Regions from separate parts of the Janthinobacterium sp. NFX145 genome, predicted to be linked through region 1. Evidence: predicted binding sites of a transcription regulator. Region 1 holds the regulator's gene; the other holds the start of a gene.

Region 1 (7,820 bases):
CAAGGAATTAGCATGGCAATCGAAAACCTGTTTGACAGCGCCAGCAGCGTCATGACGGTGGTTTCCTTTACGACGTTCGTGGGCATCCTGTGGTGGACGTTCAGCCGCAGCAACAGCGACTTCGACGCGGCGGCACGCCTGCCGTTCGCCGACGACGCGCTCGACTATCCGGCCGAGGCCGAGATGAACCTGGCGAAGGAGCATCACCATGGCTGACTTTACCAATGGCTTCTGGAATATCTACATCGTCGTGCTGTCCCTGCTGGGCATCATCGGCTGCGGCGTGCTGCTGTACTCGCAGTCGAAAATCAAAGTGGTCGAGGGCGCCCCTGCCGACGGCACCACGGGCCACGTCTGGGACGAGGACTTGAAGGAACTTAATACGCCGATGCCGCGCTGGTGGATGTGGTTGTTCTACATCACCATCGTCTTCGCGCTGGCCTACCTGTTCCTGTATCCAGGCCTGGGCAACTATGCCGGCAGCCTGGGCTGGAAATCGACGGGCCAGTACGAGGAAGAGCTGAAGAAGGCGGAAGCCGACTACGGTCCCCTGTTCAACAAGTACCTGAGCCAGGACTTGAAGACGGTGGCCGCCGATCCGCAGGCGCAAGCCATCGGCCAGCGTCTGTTCCTGACCTATTGCGCGCAATGCCACGGTTCGGATGCGCGCGGCAACAAGGGCTTTCCCAACCTGACGGACAAGGACTGGCTGTATGGCGGCGAACCCGACATCATCAAGACCACCATCCTGCACGGCCGCAATGGGCAGATGCCACCGATGGGCGCCGCCCTGGGCTCCGAAAAGGATGTCGAGAACGTGGCCCATTATGTGCTGAGCCTGTCCGGTTCGACCTCGGATCCCGTCAAGTCGGTGCTGGGCAAGGCCAAGTTTGGCGCCTGCATGGCCTGCCATGGTGCCGATGCCAAGGGTAACCAGATGCTCGGCGCGCCGAACCTGACGGACAAGACCTGGCTGTACGGCGGCAGCGCCGACACCATCATGGAAACCGTACGCAAGGGACGCAGCAACACCATGCCTGCCTTCAGCGATTTCCTCGGCGAATCCAAGGTACATGTGCTGTCGGCGTATGTCTGGAGCCTGTCGAATCCGCAGGCACCCGCCAAGTAAAAATGGAACCTCAAGTCATCAAGATGTATGCGGCCCGCGAGCAGATCTACCCTCGCGAGGCCAAAGGACGCTACGCTACCTGGCGATGGGTATGCGTATGGCTTACCCAGCTCGCGTTCTACGGCTTGCCGTGGTTGACCTGGAATGGCAGGCAAGCCCTGCTGTTCGATTTGACCACGCGCAAGTTCTACATTTTCGGCGTCGTGCTGTGGCCCCAGGATTTCATCTATCTGGCGGCCCTGCTGATCATCTGTGCGTATTTGTTGTTCCTCGTCACGGCCATTGCCGGGCGGGTGTGGTGCGGGTTCTCTTGCCCGCAAACGGTATACACGGAAATTTTCCTGTGGGTCGAACGCCGCATCGAGGGTACGCGCAGCGCGCGCATGGCCCTCGACAAGCAGGGCCCCTCCGTGCGCAAGGCGTTCAAGAAGACGGCCAAGCACCTGGCATGGGGCGCCATCGCCCTGTGGACGGGCTTTACCTTTGTCGGCTACTTCACGCCGATCAAGGAACTGGCGCAGTCGGTGACCACCTTGAATTTCGGTCCCTGGGAATGGTTCTGGGTCTTGTTCTACAGCCTGGCAACCTACGGCAACGCGGGCTGGCTGCGCGAGCAGGTGTGCAAATACATGTGCCCCTACGCGCGCTTCCAGAGCGCCATGTTCGACCAGGACACGCTGATCATCACCTACGATGCCAAGCGCGGCGAACCACGCGGCGCCATGAGCAAGAAGGCCGGCAACAACGACAAGCTGGGCGACTGCATCGATTGCACCCTGTGCGTGCAGGTGTGTCCGACCGGTATCGATATCCGCAACGGCTTGCAGTATGAATGCATCGGCTGCGCCGCCTGCGTCGATGCCTGCAACAGCGTGATGGACAAGGTCGAGCGGCCACGTGGCCTGATACGCTACAGCACCGACCATGCGATGGAAAACAACTTCAATTCGAAGCAGATACGCCAGCGCGCCATGCGCCCGCGCGTCCTGATCTACACTTCCATCCTGGCCCTGATCATCATCGCCGTATGTACGTCGCTGGCCCTGCGCACGCCCCTGAAAATGGACGTGATCCGCGACCGCGGTTCGATGGGACGCGAAGTGGAAGACGGCATGATCGAAAACGTCTACCGCCTGCAGATCATGAACACCTCGGAGCAAAGCCAGCATTTCAAGATCAGCGCTTCCGGCTTGCCGGGCCTGACCTTGCTGACGCGCGAAGAAGTGACCTTGCAGCCGACGGAAACGCTGGGCTGGCCGATCCGCCTGCGCGTGCCGCACGGCGTCGGCGAGAAGGGGTCGAACAAGATTGCGATCGAATTGCAATCGCTGGACAACCCCTCGCTGCATGTGCGTGAAAGCGCGGTATTCATCGTGCCGCGTTAAAGCAGGAAGGCCGGTCCCCGCATGGGGACTGGCCGTTTACACAGGAGAATCACCATGTCCGACAGTCTGAAACTGCAAGCCCCCGCCGATCCCTGGTACAAGCATCGCTGGCCATGGCTGCTGATGATCGGTCCCGGCCTGTCCGTGGTCGTCGGCAGCTTCATGGGCTATATCGCGTTTACGCAACCCGATGCGCTGGTGGTGGGCGACTATTACAAGCAGGGCAAGGCGATCAACCAGGATTTGAAGCGCGACACGATCGCCAGCGACCTGGCGATGGCTACCAGCTTGTCCTACGACGTGGCGTCAGCGCGCCTCAGTGGTTCCGTGCACAGCTTCGGCAAGGCTTACCAGGGTCCGCTGCAGCTGCACCTGGCGCATGCGACCCTGCCGGAAAAGGACATCAAGCTGCTGGTGCGGCCCGATGCGGCCGGCAATTTCTCGGTGGCGCTGCCGATGCTCGAGCGCAGCCGCTGGCAAGTGCTGGTGGAAAACGACAAGCGCGAGTGGCGCCTGTCCGGCATCTGGACCTGGCCGCTGCAACGCAGCATCGCGCTGCACGCCGACGAAGAGCTGTAGGCCTTATTTGCAGACGTCGGTACCGGCCGTGATGGCCTTCAGTTTTGCCGGCTGCAAGATTTCAATTTCTCGGTTCGAGACGCGCAGCCAGCCTTCCTTCTTGAATTTCGACAATAAACGGCTGACGCTTTCGATGGTCAGGCCCAGGTAGTTGCCGATTTCCTCGCGCGACATGCGCAGCTGGAATTTGCTGCTCGAATAGCCGCGCGCTTCGTAGCGCGACGCCAGGTTGACGATAAAGGCGGCAAAACGCTGCGTCGCCTGCATATTGCCCAGCAACAGCATGACGCTTTGCTCGCGCGTGATTTCCTGGCTCATCATGCGGTGGAAATGGCGCAGCAGGGTCGGCATATTGCCCAGCAATTGTTCCAGGCTGGAAAACGGGATTTCACACACTTCGCTGTCTTCCAGCGCCACCGCATTACAGTGGTGGCGGTCGGCGCTGATGGCGTCCATGCCCAGCAGTTCGCCGGCCATCTGGAAGCCCGTCACCTGCTCTTCGCCGCCCGGATTGATCTGGTACGTCTTGAAGTGCCCCAGGCGGATCGCGTACAGGTTCTGGAACGAGTCGCCGATGCGGAACAGCGAGGCGCCGCGCACGATCTTGCGGCGGCGGCCGATGATCTGGTCCAGCCTGTCCATGTCGCCCATATCGAGGCCCATCGGCAGGCACAATTGATGCATGCTGCAGGTCGAGCATCGCGCACGCAACGCTTCCACGTTCACTGTAGGCAAGGTTGGAGTGAGTAGCGCTTCAGTCATGTCGGTACCTTTTAGAAAATGCAACAACAAGTTTACTGCATACAGGGTTGCCGTGTGCCAATTTCACGGCAATTTCGCTGAATAAACGACGTTCCGACTTTAATTATATGGCAACATCGTCAAAAGCCCATGCGGGGAGGGCAATTTGCGCGGCGCCGCTTGCCAAGCTGGGGCATTGATAGGAAAATTCCTGACAGCATTACTTGCCGCCTGTGCCGCCCGGTACTGAAAAGGAAATCATGAAGCCTCTCGGCATCAAAGCAAAAGTCGCGCTGGCCACCAGCCTGACCTCGATCGCCATGATCGCGCTGGTCACCATGATCCAGGTGCAGCACATGCGCGACGATTTCACTAAAGTACTGCTGAGCCAGCAGTCATCCCTGATCAGCCGTACCGCTGCCGAGCTCGACGACAAGCTGGGCATGCTGCTGCAGATCGTCACCCTGACGGCCCGGCAGCAGCCGCCGGAACTGATCGCCCGGCCCGCCCAATTGCGCGAATACTATTCGCGCCGCTCGATGCTGGTGCTGTTCGACGACGTGCTGGTGCTCGACGCGCAAGGCGCCGTCGTGGCCGACATGCCGGAAGTGCCGGGGCGCGCCGGCATCAACGTCGCCGAGCGCGAGTATTTCCAGACCGTCCTGCGCACGCGCCAGCCCATGATCACCGAACCGATGCTGGGTAAATCGAGCGGCATGCCCATCGTGCAGATGGTGGCGCCCGTGCTCACCGCCGATGGCCAGGTGGCCGGCGTGGTGATCGGCGTGCTGCGCCTGTACAAGGACAACCTGCTGGGGCGTTTGCGCTCGGAAAAGGTCGGCAAGAGCGGCTATTACTTCATCCTCACGCGCGGCGCCGTGCCGCGCTACGTGCTGCACCCCGATACCAGCCGCCTGCTGCAGCCGCGCCAGCCGAACGCCAACCTGACGACGACCCAGCTGCTGAAGGAAGATGGCGAAGGCAGCATGGTCAGCACCAACAGCCGCGGCATCACGGCAGTCAACAGCTTCAAGCGTTTGAAATCGGTGAACTGGCTGCTGGCCACCTCGCTGCCCGTCGCGGACGCCTTCGAACCGTTCGATGGCGTGCTGTACCGGCTGGTGCTGTGGAGCATCCTCGCCTCGCTGCTGGCCGCCTTTGTTCTGGGCTGGGTCACCGTGCGCCTGCTGTCGCCGCTGGTGCGCCTGCGCGACACCCTGCTGGCCCTGCGCACCAGCGGCAGCCGTTTTACCCCCGTGCCGGTGCAGCAGCGCGACGAGATCGGCGAACTGACGGAAGCGTTCAACGGCCTGATGAGCGAGCGCGACCGTCTGCAGCAGGAACTCGAATCGCGCGCGGCCGAACTGGAGCAGGAACGCGACCGGGCCGAGGCGGCCAACCGCGCGAAAAGCGATTTCGTGGCCAACATGAGCCATGAAATCCGCACGCCCCTCAATGCCGTGCTGGGCATGGTGTATTTGCTGGGCAATACCAGACTCGACACGGAACAGCGCAAGTATCTGACCATGGTCAGAGTGGCGGGCCAGTCGCTGCTGGGCATCCTCAACGACGTGCTCGACTATTCGAAGATCGAGGCGCGCCGCATGGAATTGTCGCCCGTCGAATTCGACCTCGACGAAGTCATGAATACCCTGGCCACGACGATGACGATGAATGCGGGCGAAAAGGAACTGGAACTGGCCATCGCCGTCGAACCCGACGTGCCGCGGCGCCTGGTGGGCGACGCCCAGCGCCTGCAGCAAATCCTCGTCAACCTGGCCGGCAACGCCATCAAATTTACCGAGAGCGGCGAAGTGGTGGTGGCCGTCAGCCTGGCCGAGAGAGAGAGCGGCCGCGCCTGGCTGCGCTTCGAAGTGCGCGACACGGGCATCGGCATGACGGAACTGCAGCAACAGCAGCTGTTCGCCGCGTTTTCGCAGGGCGACCAGAGCATCACGCGGCGCTTCGGCGGCACGGGCCTGGGCCTGGCCATCAGCAAGCAGCTGATCCACATGATGGGCGGCGACATCGCCGTCGCCAGCAGCGAAGGCAAGGGCAGCCGCTTCTGGTTCAGCGTGCCCTTCGAGATGCTGGCGCAACCGGCGGAAACGCGGCGCACGCCGGCCCTGGGACAGTTGCGCCTGCTGGTGGCCGACGACAACCGCACCACGCGCGAACTGATCGTCAAGCTGATCGAGGCGTGGGGCTGGCTGGCCGACGAAGTGGACTCCGGCTTTGCCGCCATCGAACTGTACCGCGAACGCCTGGCGCAGCAGCAACCGTACGACGTGGTGCTGGCCGACTGGCACATGCCCGTCATGGACGGCCTGGCCACGGCCAAGGCCATCCGCCAGGCGGCCAGCGGCCAGCGCCAGCCCATCGTGGTGATGGTCAACGCATTCGCCCGCAACCACCTGGAGGAAATCTCCAGCGCGGCCGAGGCCGACGTCGTGCTGATGAAGCCGATCACGGGATCGAGCCTGTTCGACGCCCTGCACCAGGCGCTGATCGCCAAGGACGACGGCGGCGAACAGCGCATCTTGCACCAGCCGCTGGGCACGGAACTGGCGGGCGTGCATTTCCTGCTGGTGGAAGACAATCATTTGAACCAGGCCGTGGCGCGCGGCATCCTCGAACACATGGGCGCCACCCTGGACGTAGTGGGCGACGGCTTGCAAGCCGTGGAACGGCTGCGCACGGAAGCGCTACGCTACGACATCGTGCTGATGGACATGCAGATGCCCGTCATGGACGGTTTCAGCGCCACCCACATCATCCGCACGGAACTGCGCTTGGGCCTGCCCGTGATCGCCATGACGGCCGGCGTGCTGGCGTCCGAGCGCGAGCGCTGCATGACGGCCGGCATCAGCGATTTCATCGCCAAGCCCGTCGTGGTGGAAGAGATGATGGAAGTCATCCTGCGCCACCTGCCCAAGCGCCCGCAAGTGCAAACGGCCGAGCCGGCACGCGTCGCCGATGAGGAAGTGTTTTCCATGGCGCCGCTGATGCGCGTGATGGGGCGCGACGCGAAGGGGCGCGGCGTGCTGCGGCGCATGGTGGAAGACGCGCTGAACAAGGGCATGACGCCCGTGCGCGACGCCGAAACCGCGTTGCAGGCTGGCCGCCACAGCGACGTGGCGCGCATCCTGCACAGCGTGCGCGGCTCCGTCGGCACGCTGGGCACGAAACGCCTGATCCGCGCCGCGTTCGCCACCGAGGAAGCCATCGATGCTGGCCGCTTTGATGAGGTGCCGGCGCTGCTGGCGCACACGGCGCTGGAGCTGGAACTGGTGCTGGCGGCGGCGGCGGATTGGTTGTCGAGGCTAAAAGATTAAAAAGGTAGGTCGGATTAGCGGCGGCACGCCGCGTAATCCGACAACATTGTTGGCGGATCATGTCGGATTACGCGCAAGCGCTAATCCGACCTACGCACTTATGCGGGCACACCGAGAATCACGCTCGACGCCTTGAACATCGCCGTCACGCTGCTGCCAAGCGCGATGCCCAGGTCGGTACTGCTCTGATTCGTGATGATGGCGGCAATCGTGCCGCCGCGCGGCAAGTCCAGCACCACTTCCGTGTTGACGGCCCCCGTCTGCACGCGCGTGACCGTGCCGGCCAGCTGGTTGCGCGCGGAAAAGCGCGCGCCTTCGCTATCGGCCACGAGGATGATGGACGAAGCCTTGATCAGCGCGAACGCTTCCGCGCCCGGCACCAGGCCCAGGCTGGCGCTGCTGCCCTGCGTGACGATCGCCACGATGTGCTGTCCGCCCGGTAATTCCAGGGTGACTTCGTCGTTGACGGCGCCCTGTTTCAGTTCGGCCACCTTGCCCAGGAATTGATTGCGTGCCGTCGTTTTCATGGCCATTCTCCGTATGAGTAAAAGATCGTCGGCGATGCCTTCGGCCTGGCTGCCCAACTGGCGCAGGTAGCGGGCATGCTCGCGCTCGATGATGCGGAAATTGTCGACCAGCTGGCGTCCCCGT
Region 2 (7,820 bases), 1.6 Mb from region 1:
CAGCAGCACGGCTTCCTGGCGTTCCAGCTCGCCTGTTTTTTCCATCAGTGCGGCCTGGCTGCGTTGTTGCAGCTTGGCCAGTTCGTGCGCCATGCGCGCGTTTTCTTCCTGCAAGGCCGTAAATTTGCCCATGTCGGCACGCACGCAGGCGCCGGCCTGGTGCTGGATCATGTGCAAGTCGCGGCACATCTGCTCTTCCAGCTCTGCATCGCAGCGCGGGTGCGTCAGACCGGCCCAGAAAGCGCCCGACACGTCGCCGTTGGCGACGGCCGTGCGCCACAGTTCGGCCACTTGTTCCGTGGTCTTGGCGCCGCGAAAGCGCAGGATCACGGGTGCGTAGCGGCGTTCGAGTTCCTTTTGCAACGCTTCGGACAGGCGGTTGCGCGCGCCGCATTCCGTCACGGCGCCCACGTGCACTTCATAGTCGTCGGCCAGCACGCGTCCGCCCGTCATCTTGCCCACCAGCTTGCGCAGGTAGCCCAAGGGCAAGCCCACGCCGACCAGCGGGCAATGGCAGGTGTGCGACAGTTCCCACAGCCGGCGGCGGCGCGAAGCGAGCGCGGCCGTGTCGGCCCCGCCGCTGGAACAATTGCTGATGACGGGCAGGGACTGGTCTTTGTCACACATGGCGATATCCTGTTGGACGGTGGGGATGGAAAAGAAATTATTGCGGCAGGGGCGAGGCAGGGCGCTTGGCGCTCAGCATGCGTGCCAGGCGATCGAGCAAGGTGCTCCTGGGCGGTGCCGGCTTGTGCAGCGCCACCAGGGCGGCCCATTGCTGCGACACTTGCTGGCAAGTTGCTTGCAGCACGGGGCCCAGGCCGGGCGAACCCGACAGCACTTGCAGATGGCGTTCGATGACACCGGCCAGTTTCTCGCAGGGACTGCCCGCATGGTAGTGCGACATCAGGTGCAGCACGGCCGACAGCAGCAATTCAGGCTGCTGGCCTTGCGGAGAAGGAAACATCGGGGAAGGTCGGTCGTTCGCCATCAAACACTCCTGTGCGGTGGTTTGGCTGGCTGCGCGCGCGGGGCGCGACTGGCTGGCGAGTGTGGTGACTGGCTGCCGTGCTGCTTCAGGCAGTCAGGATCAGCTTGTTCAATTGGGTGACGCGCAGGCGATAGATCTTGCCGCTGTGCTCAATCTCCACTTCGCGTCCCTGCTGCAGCAGCGCTTCGCTGGTGATGCGGCGTGCCGGCTGGGCCATGCTGACGGGAGGACGGACGTGGGCGGTAGCGGCATCCTGGATCAAGGCTGGTTTTGAGCTTTGCATGTTGGGCTTTCTTTATCTCAGTTGAGAATGATTCGTATTTGCATTATTGTTGAATGTGGCCCGAAAAGCAAGGCTTATTTGTGCGGAATCCGTGCTTTTTTATGGTGACATGGCAGCGTGGACGATCGTGCTGCGCAAAGCAGGCCGCAGGAGCGGCGCGGGAGGCGGGGGCGGCAAAAAAGACCCGGCAAGGCGTCGTGCGCCTTGGCCGGGTCAAGCCTGTGCCAAGCTTGAGGAAATCGGGATGAAACTAGATGGTAGCCAGCAATTGCGCCGAGGCGCTGGCGGCGGCGGTGGTATCGGCCTTGAGCTTGGCGGCGGCCAGTTGCTTGGCGCGCGAGCGCGACGGCGGCAGGCGGCGCAGGGTTTTCAGGGCGTCCGGATCCTTGATGCCGATGGTGCGCTGGTCAACCGTGATCAGGCCGATTTCATTGAAGGCGGACAAGGTGCGGCTGACCGTTTCCAGGGTCAGGCCCAGGTAGCTGCCGATTTCATGGCGCGTCATGCGCAGGTTGAACAGCTTGCTCGAATAGCCCATCTGCGCGAAGCGGTCGGCCAGCGAGACGAGGAAGCGCGCCACGCGGGCTTCGGCGCTGAGGGCGCCCAGCATGCCGATCATGGCTTGCTCGCGCACCAGTTCGCGGCTCATCACGCCGTACATGACGTTTTCCAGTTCCAGGTGGACTCTGCCCAGCGCCGTCAGTTTCTTGAACGGCAGCAGGATCAGGTCGCAGTCGGACAGGGCCACCGCTTCCGAGGAGTAATGGCGCGAGTGGATGCCGTCGACGCCCAGCATGTCGCCCTTCATGGGGAAGCTGAGTACCTGTTCATTGCCGAATTCATCGATCAGCACGGTTTTCAGGAAGCCCGAATTGACGATGTACAGGGTGTCGAACGGTTGGCCGATCGTGTGCACGCGCTGGCCCGTCTTGAATTGCACGTGCTGGAACAGCAGTTCGTCGGCGGCGATGGTGCAGGCGCTGGAGATATGCAGCAGGTCGCACACCTCCTTCAGGTTCGACCAGAGCCGGCCCTGGCGCTGGCGCCCCGCTTCCATTGGAGAAGAGGGGGCCAGCGATGGTGAGGCAGCGCGGGTGTCGGGCGTTTGCGTGGACAGCATGTTCATCTCCTGGTGACAGGTAGTTCAGAGTTGAATGACGGGGTGCACGGGGCGGCGGGCAGGCAAGGGTCGGCGGCGCGCGTCCAGGCAGGTAATGCTCAATTCGCTGAAGACTTGCTGTGTGATGAAATAACTTTCCAGCAACTTGATTACTGGTTTCAGTATGCCAACAACCGTATGCAATTAATATCAGCAGTGGCTGAATATGGCAGTAGGAGCTGTGGTAGGCGAGGTAGGATTGTTCCTACAGTTGGCGCGCGGGCGCGCGCCAGGAGGATCACGTCTTGAAGGGCGATAGCAGGCGGTGCGCGACGGCATACTGGACCATTTCGGATAGCGAACTCATGCCCATCTTTTGCATGATGCGCGTCTTGTGCGTACTCACCGTTTTGACGCTCAGGTGCAGGTTGTTGGCAATTTCCGTGATCGACTTGCCTGCCACCAGCAGGGAAAAGACTTCGAATTCGCGGTCCGACAACTGTTTATGCAGCAAGCTTTCATTCGGCATCATGATGTTGAGCACGAGTTGCTCCGCCACCTCGGCGCTGATGTAGGGACGCCCGGACGCCACCTTGTGGATGGCGCCCACGAGCTGGGTACCCGCGCTTTCCTTGGTCAGATAGCCTTGCGCGCCGGCGCGGATGGCGCGCACCGCATATTGCTCTTCCTCGTGCATGGTGAGGATCAGGATCGACAGCTTGGGCGCCTCGCTGCGGATTTGCCGGATCAGGTCGACGCCGCTGCGGCCCGGCATCGACAGGTCGAGCAGCAACAGGTCGAAGCCGCCCTGGCGCACGTGGTTGAGGACTTCAAAGCCGTCGATGGCTTCACCCACGATGTCGATATCCGGCGCGCCGTCAAGGATGCGCTTTAATCCTTCACGCATGATGGTGTGGTCGTCGGCAATCACAATACGTATCATAGGCGGGCAATCTGGTGGCGTGTAATCTGCTCTGTCCGTCACCGGACAATCAAATGTTAAGAAACGAGAAACGTTGTCATTTTAACTGAAGCGGCCGTGCCTTTGCCTTTTTCTTGGTGTGCCGGCAATGGCGCTGGCCCCGTGGCCATGTGACCTTTTATTTTGCCGCGGGTTCCTTGATCAGCCTGTGCACGAGCACGGGCAATTTCGAGTGCGACAGCACCTTGTTGGTGACGCTGCCCAGCAGCAACTGACCCCAGCCGCTGCGGCCATGCGAGCCCATGAAGATCAGGTCGCATTGCTGCAGTTGCGCCACTTCCACGATTTTCAGGGCGGGGCTGTCGGAAAATGCCGTCAGGCCTGTCGCCTGCAGGCCCCGCTTGGCGGCCGCGTCGAGGATGGGCTGCCAGTGGTCGGCGCCCGCCTTGCGCATGGCGATGCGGTATTCCTCTTCGCTGGGATAGCTTGGTGGAATGATTTCGATGTACACAGGGTACTGGTATTCGGGCGCCACGTACACGGCAAGGATGTCGGCGTGCATCTGTTCGGCAAAGGCAACGCCGGCACAGGCCGTCAAGTTGGAGACGGTGGAGCCGTCCGTGGCGATCAGAATTTTCTTATACATGGCAGGTCCTTTGGCAGTGACTCAGCGCGCGCAACGCCTCTTATTGTAGACGCGGCGGCAGCATTGTATTCATGTAAAGACTTGATAATTATCAATACTACTGCACCTTCAGTATAGACAACATTGGCAGAAAGATCGTGTTTAGCTGCAACGATGGCCGTGCAGGGCTGTTGCGCAGGCGCCCGCAGGCAGGATTTCTTGTGTCGCGCGTGGTCTTGCACGCACGCCAATGGTAGTATTTCAAAATACAACAGCAGGAACACTTATTTCCTGGTGGAAAAGCTCTTGTGGACCCGCTTTGCACCAGGAAGCGCGTTTTGAGATTTACCAACAGGGCGGCGCCCTGCTACACTCGCACCATCGCAGCGGTATTGCCTCAAATCATCTTAATCGAGAAATTGTGGGTATCAGTCTGTAAAACGCACAGTTCAGGCGGAATTTTGACAAATTATGGAGAAGCAGGGATATGACCAACGCCGCTGATGATTTCGATGCATTATTCGATGAAGTATCCGCGCAAAGCGCGGCCGCAGCCACGCCGGCGCCTGCCGCCGCGCCTGCTCCCGCCGTGATCGCGGATGACGATTTTGACGCGCTCTTCGATTCCGTGTCGGCCAGCACCGCCGTGCCGGCGGCCGCCGAGCCGGTTGCGGCCCCCGTGGCCAGCGCCGACGCGCCTGGCGAAGCGGCCGATCCGGTCGACCAGTCCGACAAGCCGATGTTCGAGCGCCTGGGCGGCATCGTGCGCCTGCTGCACGATTCGCTGCGCGAACTGGGCTACGACAAGGCGTTGACGGAAGCGTCGTCGCAGATCGTCGACGCCCAGGACCGCCTGGAATATGTCGCCACCCTGACGGAACAGGCCGCCAACAAGGTACTCAACACGCTCGACGAAGGCATGCCGGCGCAGGACGTGCTGTCGAAAAAAGCCAAGGACATGGACGGCCGCTGGACGGCCCTGTTCGACGGCAAGCTGAGCCTGGAAGAATTCAAGGCCCTGGCCGGCGATTCGCGCCAGTTCGCGCAAGCCGTTGCCGAAGCGACGGAAGCGGAAAAAGCACGCTTGCTGGAAATCATGATGGCCCAGGACTTCCAGGACATCACGGGCCAGCTGATCAAAAAAGTGGTCAACATCACCAAGACGGTGGAAAACGAGCTGGCTCAGCTGCTGCGCGACAACGCGCCGGCCGAGGTGCGCGAAAAGCTGGCGCAAAAGCCGGTGCCGCTGATGCAGGGCCCGTCCGTGCCGTCGGTGGCGCTGGACCAGGATAATGTAGACGACCTTCTTGCGGATTTGGGATTCTAATGGACGATATGCTCAAGGATTTCGTCGTTGAGGCGATGGATCTTGCGGTTAATGTTGAAGAGCACTTATTGCGCCTCGAGCGTGATCCTGACAACAAGGAAACACTGAATGCCGTGTTTCGTTCCTTCCACACCATCAAGGGCGGCGCCGGCTTCATGGGCTTGCCCGCGCTGGTGGCGGCCTGCCATCTGACGGAAAACCTGTTTGACGCCTTGCGCACGGGCGCCGCGCCCGTGACGCCGATCGCCATCGAGGCGGCGCTGCAAGCGTCCGGTTTCGTCGCCGACCAGCTGACGGAACTGGCGAATGGCGCCGCGCCGGAAAGCTTGCCGGCCATGCCGGAAGAGCTGGAACACATCCTGACGAACGCCATCGAAGGCAAGGGCATGGATGCGCCTGCGCCTGCCGCCGCCGTGGTGGCGGAAGTGGCCGCGCCCGTTGCCCAGGTCGCTGAAGTCGTGGTGGCCGCACCTGCCGCCGCCGTGTCCACGGCCAGCGCCGATGGCCTGGACTGGGAAGCCATGTACAACGCCGTCGTGCCGGCCGCTAGCCAGATCGCTGCCGCACCGGTGTCCGCCGCCGCCGCGCCTGCCGCCGTGGCCGCCGCGCCTGCTGCCGCTGCCGCCGCCAAACCGGCTGGCAAGGCCTGGGATGGCGCGGAACGCCGCGAAGAGCGTCCGGAAGTGCGCCATGCCGCGCCCGTCAAGGAAGACAGCATCCGCGTCGATGCCGTCAAGCTCGACGCGCTGCTGGAAGTGGCCGGCGAATCCGTGCAGGCCGCCAACCAGGCTGCCGTGCTGCTCGAACGCTTGCTGCAATTCAAATTCGAAGGCCAGGCCGCCACCCTGATGGCGACTTTGGCGGAAACCCTGGAACGCGCTTCGCGCTACTCGACGGAACTGCAGCGGGCCACCCTGGCCACGCGCATGCAGCCCGTCGGCCGCCTGTTCCAGAAATTCCCGCGCCTGGTGCGCGAACTGGCGAAAGACCTGGGCAAGGATGTCGAACTGACCATCGAAGGCGCGGAGACGGAAGTCGACCGCGTGGTGGTCGACAGCCTGTACGATCCGCTCGTGCACATGCTGCGCAATTCGCTCGACCATGGCGTCGAATCGCCGGAAGCCCGTCTGGCCGCCGGCAAGCCCGCCAAGTCGTATATTTCACTGAAAGCATGGCAGGAAGCCAACAGCGTCATGATCGTGCTGCAGGATGACGGCAAGGGCATGGACCCGGTCTTCCTGCGCAGCAAGGCCCAGCAAAAGGGCTTGATCAGCGAAAACGCGCAGTTGAGCAACGACGAATGCTTCCAGCTGGTGTTCCTGCCGGGCTTCTCGACCAAGGAAGTCGCTTCCAGCGTTTCCGGACGCGGCGTGGGCATGGACGTGGTGAAAACGGCCGTGGAGAAAAACCGCGGCGCCATCCACATCGAATCCACGCTGGGCAAGGGCACGAAATTTGCCATCCGCCTGCCGATCGAACTGTCGATCGTGCCGACCATGCTCGTGTCGACCTCGGGCGCCGCGCTGGCGCTGCCGATGGCGGTGGTGCAGCGCGTCGTCGAATTGCCGGAAACCTTCATGGAAGTGGGCGGCGCGCCGGTGCTGAAAGACCAGGGCCGTCCATTGCCCGTGCGCTCGCTGGCCGGCTCGCTGGGCTACGAATCGTGCAGCGAACGCGTCGGTATTGTTGTCGCTGCGCCACAGCCGTACATTCTCGCCGTGGAAGCCGTCGATGGCACGGCCGACCTCGTGATCAAGCCGATGACGGCCATCACCGTGGAAGGTATTACCGGTACTGCCCGCTCGGCCGAAGGCGAGCTGGTGCTAGTCGTGGGCCTATCTTTCCTGATGGATGGTTGCAGGGGAAGTGTGCGCATGGCTGCCTAACAACACAGGCCAGTTCACATCCAGCCCGCTGCAGACCTCTGCAGCGGGCTTTTTTTTCGGCTTCTTTCGATTTTTATTCGCCCCGCCGGCATTTTGGCGGATTTTCGTATCAGCAATTTTTTGGCCATATCCGCAAAGCGCACCAAATTTTGTATCGCCCATCCCACGCTGGGGCGGCTTTTGGTTCTGCATTGCACAATATATGGCATAATCATTGCCGATCCCTTCGATCAGTACGACAGATCACTTAAACAGGCTGTGGCAACGCTGCATATATCATGATGAAGACGCTTTACGACAAACTCTGGGAATCCCACGTTGTTCGGGCCGAAGATGATGGCACGACAATTTTGTACATCGACCGGCACCTGCTGCACGAAGTTACCAGCCCGCAAGCCTTCGATGGCCTCAGCGTGGCGGGCCGCCAGCCGTGGCGCATTTCCGCCAACCTGGCCGTGGCCGACCATAATGTGCCGACCACCAGCCGGGTCGACGGCATTGCCGACCCCGTTTCGCGCCTGCAGGTGGAAACGCTGGACAAGAACGCCAAGCACTACGGCTTGACCTACTTCAACATGAACGACAAACGCCAGGGCATCGTGCACGTGATCGGCCCGGAACAGGGCGCGACCTTGCCCGGCATGACGGTCGTCTGCGGCGACTCGCACACGTCCACGCATGGCGCGT

The links. Region 1 encodes FNR, which switches genes on or off when oxygen is low (the NO sensors DNR and NnrR bind a similar motif). Its sites were predicted from a motif close to TTGATNNNNATCAA; they were not measured.
Region 2: ACPJXG_RS06955 (universal stress protein) is a predicted target of FNR. The motif match lies at 4,023-4,036, and genes of this name have one in related genera.

The regions. Positions count from the first base shown of each region.
Region 1 is NZ_CP187360.1:6,336,453-6,344,272, reverse strand. Features, by position in the region: gene ccoO (cytochrome-c oxidase, cbb3-type subunit II) at 1-11, shown strand, start outside; gene ACPJXG_RS28515 (cbb3-type cytochrome oxidase subunit 3) at 13-216, shown strand; gene ccoP (cytochrome-c oxidase, cbb3-type subunit III) at 209-1,129, shown strand; gene ccoG (cytochrome c oxidase accessory protein CcoG) at 1,132-2,514, shown strand; gene ACPJXG_RS28500 (FixH family protein) at 2,569-3,093, shown strand; gene fnr (fumarate/nitrate reduction transcriptional regulator Fnr) at 3,097-3,855, opposite strand; gene ACPJXG_RS28490 (response regulator) at 4,095-7,169, shown strand; gene ACPJXG_RS28485 (TOBE domain-containing protein) at 7,268-7,820, opposite strand, start outside.
Region 2 is NZ_CP187360.1:1,547,278-1,555,097, forward strand. Features, by position in the region: gene ACPJXG_RS06930 (DUF2325 domain-containing protein) at 1-627, opposite strand, end outside; gene ACPJXG_RS06935 (hypothetical protein) at 665-991, opposite strand; gene hemP (hemin uptake protein HemP) at 1,077-1,274, opposite strand; gene ACPJXG_RS06945 (Crp/Fnr family transcriptional regulator) at 1,525-2,331, opposite strand; gene ACPJXG_RS06950 (response regulator) at 2,672-3,316, opposite strand; gene ACPJXG_RS06955 (universal stress protein) at 3,474-3,941, opposite strand; gene ACPJXG_RS06960 (protein phosphatase CheZ) at 4,408-5,247, shown strand; gene ACPJXG_RS06965 (chemotaxis protein CheA) at 5,247-7,133, shown strand; gene leuC (3-isopropylmalate dehydratase large subunit) at 7,412-7,820, shown strand, end outside.